4 regions of the Effusibacillus dendaii genome follow, and region 4 is predicted to be linked to each of the others. Evidence: riboswitches for the same ligand, from Rfam matches in the RefSeq annotation. Region 4 holds a riboswitch; each other region holds the start of a gene.
What was found. Region 4 has a riboswitch for cyclic di-AMP ahead of skT53_RS17100 (C40 family peptidase). Riboswitches for the same ligand answer to the same signal wherever they lie in the genome.
Positions count from the first base shown of each region.

Region 1: linked by a shared signal. The riboswitch ahead of skT53_RS16330 (C40 family peptidase) and the one ahead of skT53_RS17100 (C40 family peptidase) in region 4 are both predicted to bind cyclic di-AMP.
Region 2: linked by a shared signal. The riboswitch ahead of skT53_RS18330 (C40 family peptidase) and the one ahead of skT53_RS17100 (C40 family peptidase) in region 4 are both predicted to bind cyclic di-AMP.
Region 3: linked by a shared signal. The riboswitch ahead of skT53_RS14165 (C40 family peptidase) and the one ahead of skT53_RS17100 (C40 family peptidase) in region 4 are both predicted to bind cyclic di-AMP.

Region 1 is NZ_AP023366.1:3,073,457-3,075,657, reverse strand. It holds gene skT53_RS16335 (AAA family ATPase) at 1-339, shown strand, start outside; partial or broken gene skT53_RS16330 (C40 family peptidase) at 422-913, opposite strand; cyclic di-AMP (ydaO/yuaA leader) riboswitch at 938-1,066, opposite strand; gene skT53_RS16325 (APC family permease) at 1,120-2,201, opposite strand, start outside.
Region 2 is NZ_AP023366.1:68,593-70,793, forward strand. It holds gene skT53_RS00340 (alpha/beta hydrolase) at 1-765, shown strand, start outside; cyclic di-AMP (ydaO/yuaA leader) riboswitch at 838-964, shown strand; gene skT53_RS18330 (C40 family peptidase) at 965-1,846, shown strand; gene skT53_RS19055 (IS3 family transposase) at 1,922-2,059, opposite strand.
Region 3 is NZ_AP023366.1:2,630,744-2,632,944, reverse strand. It holds gene skT53_RS14170 (polysaccharide deacetylase family protein) at 1-760, shown strand, start outside; cyclic di-AMP (ydaO/yuaA leader) riboswitch at 921-1,053, shown strand; gene skT53_RS14165 (C40 family peptidase) at 1,056-1,646, shown strand; gene skT53_RS14160 (response regulator transcription factor) at 1,832-2,201, shown strand, end outside.
Region 4 is NZ_AP023366.1:3,219,168-3,221,368, reverse strand. It holds gene skT53_RS17105 (cytochrome c biogenesis CcdA family protein) at 1-340, shown strand, start outside; cyclic di-AMP (ydaO/yuaA leader) riboswitch at 664-856, shown strand; gene skT53_RS17100 (C40 family peptidase) at 859-1,413, shown strand; gene copZ (copper chaperone CopZ) at 1,636-1,842, opposite strand; gene skT53_RS17090 (heavy metal translocating P-type ATPase) at 1,861-2,201, opposite strand, start outside.

The DNA of each region.
Region 1 (2,201 bases), 150 kb from region 4:
GATGACATTGTGATTTTTAATTGGCTTTCGGAACAAATATTGTTTGAAATCATTGATGTACTAACGGAACAGTTGAACAGAAGAATACTAAGATTCAACTGTCGCTTGGAACTGCTCGATTCGGCAAAAAACTTTTTAGTCAAAAAAGGGTTTGATAAACAGTACGGTGCCCGTGCTTTAAAAAGAGCCTTTCGGCAATATGTGCAACTGCAGCTTGCGGAACTGCTTATGGAACATAGTCCGCAGCAAGGATTCGTCAGATATGTTTCGCGAGGTGCCGGAAATCGGATTGAGATAAACGGCAATAAGGAAGAAATTCCGATGCCTCAAAGCGTGTAATCCGTACAATAGAAGCGGTAAAAGAAAAACAAGCTGACACCAGTTGAATACTGGCGTCAGCTTGTTCTCAAGGCATTCTTGCTTAAAACATACGTTTAACGGCCGTAATATTATTGTACCAGGAAGACCCAGGAGAAACGTTCAGATAGCCAACCTTTTTCAGGCCGCCACCTTCCTGAATCACGCGGCCATTTCCCGCATAAATACCAACGTGACTGCCATTATTGAAGATTATAAGATCTCCCGGGCGCATTTCAGCTTTCGACACAGTACGTCAGACAGAATGGTATTGAGTCTGGGAAGCTCCACTCATTTTATACCCCAATGCGTGATGATAAATATAAGCGGTATAATTGGAGCAATCGAAACCGACCTGACCGCGGTCTTCATTATGTCCCCATACATACGGAGTTCCCAGCTTGCTTTCTGCTACCTGCAGAACTGCATTAACCTTTGTCTGGTAATCTGCATCAAGAGGCGCAACCGGTTGTATATTGGTATCAAAGCTAACTCCCGGCGGTAATTGTGTGGATGTTGCCGCAGCATTGTCAGGTGCTGCAAATGCCGGAATCATCACCGATGTCGCGATACCTAGAAAACATCTCCTCTCTGAAGCCTGCGAGGTTAGCTGACGGATTCGGGTAAAGAGGATTACCCTGCCACTAATGTGGTTTCACCCCAAAAAATGGGTCCCCCGCGCTCGATTGAGCTTCGGCTTATTTTTAACAAATGATAGTACACCATGACATTATGTAAACTTCATTGCACAATGTATGGTAGTTACTCCTGCAAATGGTACGGCAGGGTTGCCACAACGACATCCTTTCGGCCGAAAAGCATCGCGCGGATTCGAAATGCGGATTGATTGTGAAGCAATCGCTGCCAGAACTTTTTGGGCACAAACTGCGGCAACAACACCATAACCGTACTTGTTCGGTTTAAACGGCAATCAACCCGTTCTACAAATTCCACAAGGGGTTCAACGACGGTTCGATATCGGGACACGAAGGTCACAAGCCGAACCCCGGGGTTCCATTGTTCCCATTTTTTCTCCATTCGTTCCGCCTCTTCCTCAGAAAACGCCACGTAGAAAGCAACTACTTTAGGAGAGAGAGTCTTTGCGTAAGCAAGGGTCGATGCGACGACTCGGTGGATTCCCGCAACCGGCACGATTATGACAGATTCTTTTTGAGGGAGCGGATCGTTCAAATCAAATCTCAGCTGCTTTGCAACCGCCTCGTAATGCTTGTGGATCTTTGTGATCAGCCACAGTAAGAGTGGTGTCACGACAACGACAATCCATGCGCCTTCCGTAAACTTGGTAATGCTGAATATTAATACCACAGCAAAGGTCGCGGCAGCCCCAATTCCGTTGATAAGTACTTTTCGCTGCCACCCCCTGTTCCTTTCTCTTACCCATTTAAGCACCAGCCCGCTTTGTGCCATTGTAAATGACAAGAAGACACCGATCGCGTAAAGCGGGATGAGCAGATCCGTCTTCCCACGGAACAAGATGAGCAGCAGACTGGCCAATATCCCCAATGTAATAATTCCATAGTTAAACGCCAACCGATCTCCCCGATTGGCAAACATACGGGGAAAGTTTTGATCCTGCGCCATAATGGAGGCCAAAATCGGAAACCCGTTGAAGCTGGTATTCGCCGCTAATGTCAAAATGAGCATCGTGGCAATCTGTATAACGAAGTACATACTCCCTCGACCGAACGCATTTTCCGTAACCATCGATAATACGGAAGTATTCCCTGTTGGATCAGGATATACGCCGTAAACCAGAGACAGAATCGTTACCCCGCCAAAGATCACTGCCAACAAAGTCCCTAACATTATCATAGTAAGCTTCG
Region 2 (2,201 bases), 300 kb from region 4:
ATGGAAGGTGCGGTTCTGATCGTGCATGGAGCGGGTGAGCACAGCGGCCGATATCAGCATGTGATTGAATTTTTGCGAAATCGTCAGTTCGCTGTTTTTGCGGGGGATCTGCCCGGACTTGGCAGGTCGGGCGGCAGACGCGGCCATATTGATCAGTTTCAGCAGTATGTAGATTGTCTAAAGAACTGGCTGCTGGAAGTGAGTCGGGAAGTTGGCGATCGGCCGATTTTTCTGTTGGGTCATTCGATGGGAGGGCTTGTCACCATCCGGCTTTTGCAGCATCCGAATGCCGAGCAACTGCCGATTCGGGGTGCTGTTGTGACATCTCCTTGCCTGCGTTTGCGAATGCGGGTTCCGAAGTGGCAGCAGAAGTTGGCGAAACTGCTGTTGCGAATTGCACCAAAATTGCGAATACCAAACCGTATTCGAGCGAACGACGTGTGCCGCTCGGAGGCGGTTGCCAGCCAATACCGGCAGGACCCGAATATGGAGTTTCGCGTTTCCGTGCGTTGGTATCACGAACTACAGAAAGCGATGAAAGATGCACTGCTGCAGGCAGGATCTGTGAAACACCCCCTCTTGATTCTGCAGGCGGGGGCGGATCGGCTCGTGGATCCGGAAGCGGCCATCGTATTCGCGGAACGGCTTACGGTAGTGGACCGATCATTAAAACTGTATCCGGGACTCTATCACGAATTGCTAAACGAACCGGAGCAAGAGGTGGTATTGGGAGATCTCACAAATTGGATCAAATCCAGAAAATAGGCCGAAAGAACTAGGTTATTACGGCAAAAGTCTATTGAAGTTCGACAAAATAGCTGATAACTTAATAGAGTAAGAAAAAATTTGCCGAATCTGACAACTGTCAGTACGGGGGAACTATTTTTTGGGGTGAATCACACACGTGTAGGGGACCTCAACCCGAACCCGACAACTAACCTCGGAGGCAACAGGAGGAGTCGCGTTGAATAGGCATTTGGCATCTCTAGTTTTTGCGGGGGCTGTTTTTTCTGCATCCCTCGGCATCGCAAACGCGCAAACGGTGTCGTCCGACACAGCGGCGTCAGCATCGACTACAATGTCAACGGTGAAAGAACCATCACCTTCATCGACGCCATCCGCAGCATCTTCGTTACCGGATGTAACGAAACAGACGCTATCACAAACCACGTCGTCACAATCTTCAACCGCATCGCCTGATACAAAATCAGCTCCCGCTTCCACTCCAGAGCCATCGGAGAATATTCTGGCGTTTGGGTCACAAGGAGATAAAGTGACTGCGATTCAGCAGCAGTTACGGATTTTGGGATATTTCACATATCCTTCAAACACTGGTTATTATGGTGAATTGACTGAAGGTGCCGTGAAAGCATTCCAAAAGGACAACGGAATTGAAGTAACAGGCAAAGTGGGCCCGACAACCGCCAAAATATTGGCAGACGTGGCTGCTAAAAACGAGGCGAATTGGAAGCAGTCAAACGCTGCCAAATCTTCTCAGTTGATTGATACGGCTGAATCGTTGATCGGCACGCCTTATGCTTGGGGCGGTACCAGTCCAAGCGGGTTCGACTGTTCCGGTTTTGTGAATTATGTTTTTAAGAATACAAAAGGTATTCAACTGGGCCGCACCACTGGAGATATGTATTCGGAAGGCACACCGGTCACTGATCTGCAGCCCGGAGACCTTGTATTCTTTGCCACGTATTCCTCGGGACCGTCACATGTAGGCATCTATGTGGGTGACAACCAGTTCATTTCGTCGACCGATTCCTACGGAGTCAAAATCGACAGCCTGAGCAATTCGTATTGGGGCCCCCGATATTTGGGCGCAAAGCGCATCGGTTAAACTACAGAAAAATTAGCAAAGCCTGATTAAATCGTCATAACCCCGCCCAGTGGAGAAGAGTACAAATAGAAAGATTTAGGCAGCGACCGTTTCCCGGTATTTAACCGGGGAGCGGTCGCTAAGCTTTTTCTGAAAACGATTATGGTTTTGGAAGAAAATATAATCTTCTATGTACTTGATTCGCTTCAGATAGTATGCGAGGGTTTGATAAATAGATTTTTTCTGTCTTTAAGTGGGAAAAGAAGGACTCGATACAGGCATTATCCAGACAAATTTGTTCTGCGTGAATGGCTACCCGATAGGTCGAGCTTTTTGAGTTTCGATTGAATACCTTGGAAGTGTGTTGAAACCCTTA
Region 3 (2,201 bases), 590 kb from region 4:
AATCACGGACGGCTCCGTGATCCTTTTGCATGATTGCGGAAGTACACCTGGAGCCGACCATGACGCACCGGAACAGATGCTGTCGGCCCTCCAACAGGTGTTGCCGCAAATCCTCTCAAAAGGGTTTGTCCCGGTTCGCATTGACGAAATGATAAAAGCGCCTGGCCGCCTGTCACCCGGCCGACTGGCGCTCAGTTACCCAAAACGGCTCCTTGTCTCCGTCTGGATGAAGTGGGAAAGGCTTTTTGATAAATGCTTTCATCTGCAGCCGATTGATCCGTCCAATCCACTGTTGAAGGTACGGGTTCGCACGTATCGCGGACAGACCATCCGCTTTGAAAACGGGGAAGAAATTCATACGGGGGACCGTGTGGCGGAGCTTCATTTAAACAACGAGATTCTCTTTAAATATGGGGCGCATGCCCGTTCCCCGTTGCAGTTGGCGATTCGCTTGGTGCGCCTGACGGAACAGGTGATGCCGAAAGCAGCTCAATTGTTAAAACACCCGCGCTTTCAAGATGTAAAGGGATTTTACGGCATTTCTTTGATCAACCGGGGACCCGATCAGTTTGGCTTCCGGATTCTTGATCTGCCAAAAGGGGTGTTTACGTTCGCCACCCGCATCTATTTAAAGATCTTGCTGTATGTGATGCACCCGCAAGGAAAGCAACGGATTCAAACGAAAAAAGAGTTATTAATTCCCAAATTGATCGTCATCTCCACTAAAGAGTTGCGGGAAAAATATTCAAAAATGGGTTAGATATTCTCTTGGGTGGACAGTTTACATTAATTTGGAGAAAATAGAAATCTACCAAAATTGTTTGTAAGTTACGTGCCCGCCGTGAGGCGGCTTTTTTACTGGCTTTGCAGCAGTTTACCAGAATTTACAGGCTGAAATCCGGTTGGAAACTATGGTAAGGTTGTCACAACAGCCGAAGCCCAGAAATCGGGCGCGGGGGAACCAGTTATCCGGGGTGAAACCAATTTTGGTCGGGTAAATCCCTTCTATCCGAACCCGTCAGCTAACCTCGCAGGCTTCACAAGGGAGGTATTTCATGTTTAAAAAGAAAGTTGTTTCTTTGTTGGCCATCGGAATGCTTAGCGCAGCGTTTGTCAGTCCGTCTTTTGCGGCTACGCGCCATATGGCGACGCACCAGGGAGCAGTGACTAGCCATACGGCGGCAACCCGGTCGGCATCATTCAATCTGCCGCCGGGTGTCACATATGACCAGTCGGTTCAACCACAAGCGCCGCTCGACGCAACGCGGCAGGACAAAACAAATGCGGTACTGATGGTAGCAAGAAGCCAGCTGGGTACTCCTTATATCTGGGGAGCCAGCAAAGACCGGGGGGGAAGTGGATTTGACTGCTCAAACTTTACCGCCTATGTATATCACCATGCACTGGGCTACAAAATGAGCGGAGCATCCAGAGTACAGGCATCTTCGGTCGGGAACCCTGTCCCGAAAAGCCAGATGCAGGTCGGCGACCTTGTCATTTTTAACAACGGAAGCCATGTCGGGATTTACGCGGGCAACGGACAGATGATACAGGAAGGCGGCGGACTTGGGAAAGTCGGCTACCTGCCGCTGAAACCAGGTTCTTACTGGTACAACCATATCACTTCGGTCAAACGAATGTATTAATCTGCAAACGGGTTTTTTAGAATCGTGAAATCCCTCAGGATGGGCTTATCAGCCCCTGGGGGATTTTGCTTATCCCTTAGTCGAAAAATGAGAGAATTTTCATCTGGCTCTCAGAGATTTTCTCACTCCCGGTGATACAATATAAAGAAAACTTGGCTTTCGCCAAGCCTCTGGCGGAGGAACCGATGAAAAACATTTTGGTCATTGAAGATGAAAAAAATCTGGCCCGGTTTATCGAGCTGGAACTTCAGCATGAAGGATTTGTGGTGACATTGTCCTATGAAGGTCGGGATGGTTTGCAGAAAGCGCTGAACGGCCAATGGGACCTCATATTGCTTGACCTGATGCTTCCCGGCTTAAACGGTCTGGAAATCTGCCGGCGAGTCCGCAGTGTCAAGGATACGCCCATTATTATGCTTACAGCCCGTGACTCTGTGATGGATCGGGTTTCCGGATTGGACAGCGGGGCAGACGATTATATTCCAAAGCCGTTTGCGATTGAAGAGTTATTGGCGAGAATGCGGTCGCTCAGCCGCCGAATTGAAAAACCAAGCC
Region 4 (2,201 bases):
ACCGGCCGGATACATTGGTTCAGTACTAGTTGGGGTTAGTTTTTCCGCTGGATGGACACCTTGTATTGGACCAATTTTGGCATCTGTGTTAGCCATAGCAGCAACCGACCCGGCCAACGGAGTAGGATTGATGAGCGCTTATTCGTTAGGGTTTGCGATACCATTCCTTATTTTGGCATATAGTCTTGGCTCCGTACGTTGGCTGTTGAAGTATTCTTCCGTAATCAGCCGTATCGGAGGCATTGTGATGGTAATTATGGGCTTTTTACTTCTAACGAATGCAATGACGGTAATCACGATCTATATGATTAAACTATTTGGCGGATTCACAGGGTTTTAGGAACCTGTTTCAAATTAGTTTCATGATGCGAAATAGACTGACAATTATCAGGTCATGAAGTATAAAAAATCCTGATGCGATTCTTCCATAGGTGGTGTTTTTCGCTTTACGAGAAGACTCAGATTCACCCCGGAAAAAAGGAACTAATTCCCGAATTCATCGTCATCTCCACAAGAGAGTTGCAGGAAAAATATTCAAAAATGGCTTAAAAAAGTGAGCTTTTGAACATAGTCAAAAGCCGCCGTGAGGCGGCTTTTTTATTGGTTTTGTAGCAGTTTACCACAATTTACAGGATGAAATCGGTTGGAAACTATGTTAAGGTTGTCCTACATCAGCCGAAGCCCAAAAACTGGGCGCGGGGGAACCAGTTATCTGGGGTGAAATCAGACTGCAAGTGCTATTCACAGTTTTGTGTTTTTGAAACAACACCTTGAAGAAACACTTTGCAGTTCAGTCGGGTAATCCCTTTTATCCGAACCCGTCAGCTAACCTCGCAGGCTTTACAAGGGAGGTACTTCATGTTTAAAAAGAAAGTTGTTTCTTTGTTGACCATCGGAATGCTCAGTGCGGCATTTGTTAGCCCGTCTTTTGTGTCTGCGCAAACGACGGCCACCCAATCAGCATCATTCAATTTGCCGCCTGGTGTCACATATGACCCGTCGATTCAACCAATTGCACCGCTCGATGCAACGCGGGAGGATAAAACAAATGCGGTACTGATGGTGGCAAAAAGCCAACTGGGTACTCCTTACATTTGGGGAACCAGCAAAGACCGAGGCGGCAGCGGGTTTGACTGTTCAAACTACACTGCCTATGTGTACCGCCATGCATTGGGCTATAAAATGAGCGGGGCATCCAGAGTACAGGCATCTTCGGTCGGGAATCCTGTCCCGAAAAGTCAGATGGAAGTAGGAGACCTTGTCATCTTCGACAACGGAGCACACATCGGGATTTATGCTGGTAATGGACAAATGATCCAAGAAGGCGGCGGACTTAAGAAAGTGGGTTATTTGCCGCTGAAACCCGGTTCCTACTGGTACAACCACATTACGTCCGTAAAACGGATGTACTAAACTCGTATTTCGAGCTCTGTGTTAGCCATTGAAGCTGCGTCCCTCTTTCCGGCAAGCTGAGTCGCTGCAAATTTCCTACACCCTCTTCTCTGACCGTCGATGTGATTGTGACGCTATGTATCACAAACGTCTAACAACTGAACAGTCCCCTTGAGTTTTGGGGCAATGGGGATTAAAAAGGGGATACATTTGATATGTATGCCCCTTTTTCCATCTCGTGTGTTACACTACATCGTATCCTTGATCCTCAATTGTTTCTTTTAATTGATCTACACTCACGACCGTGTCATCAAATGAAACAGTCACTTGGTTAGCTGAGAGATCCACTTTTGCGGAGCTAACGCCTACCAATTTTCCCAGCGCACCCTCCACTGAATTGACACAATGATTACAAGACATACCTTGAACGTTTAGAGTGATAGTACTCATATATTCTCCTCCGCTGTTTTATATTTTTACCCGTTTTAATCGCAATGCATTCAATACAACCGACACGGAGCTGAACGCCATCGCCGCTCCCGCCACCCAGGGTGCCAACAACCCGGCAGCCGCTACCGGAATGCCGATCGAATTGTAGAACAGTGCCCAGAACAGATTTTGCTTGATATTGTTCATTGTCTTATGGCTGAGTGAAATCGCGTCTGCAATGCTGGTCAGTTCTCCCCGCATCAGTGTGACATCGGCCGCTTCCATCGCGACGTCGGTACCGGTGCCGATCGCCATACCCACATCGGCTGTTGCCAAAGCGGGCGCATCGTTTACACCGTCTCCCACCATGGCCACCTTTT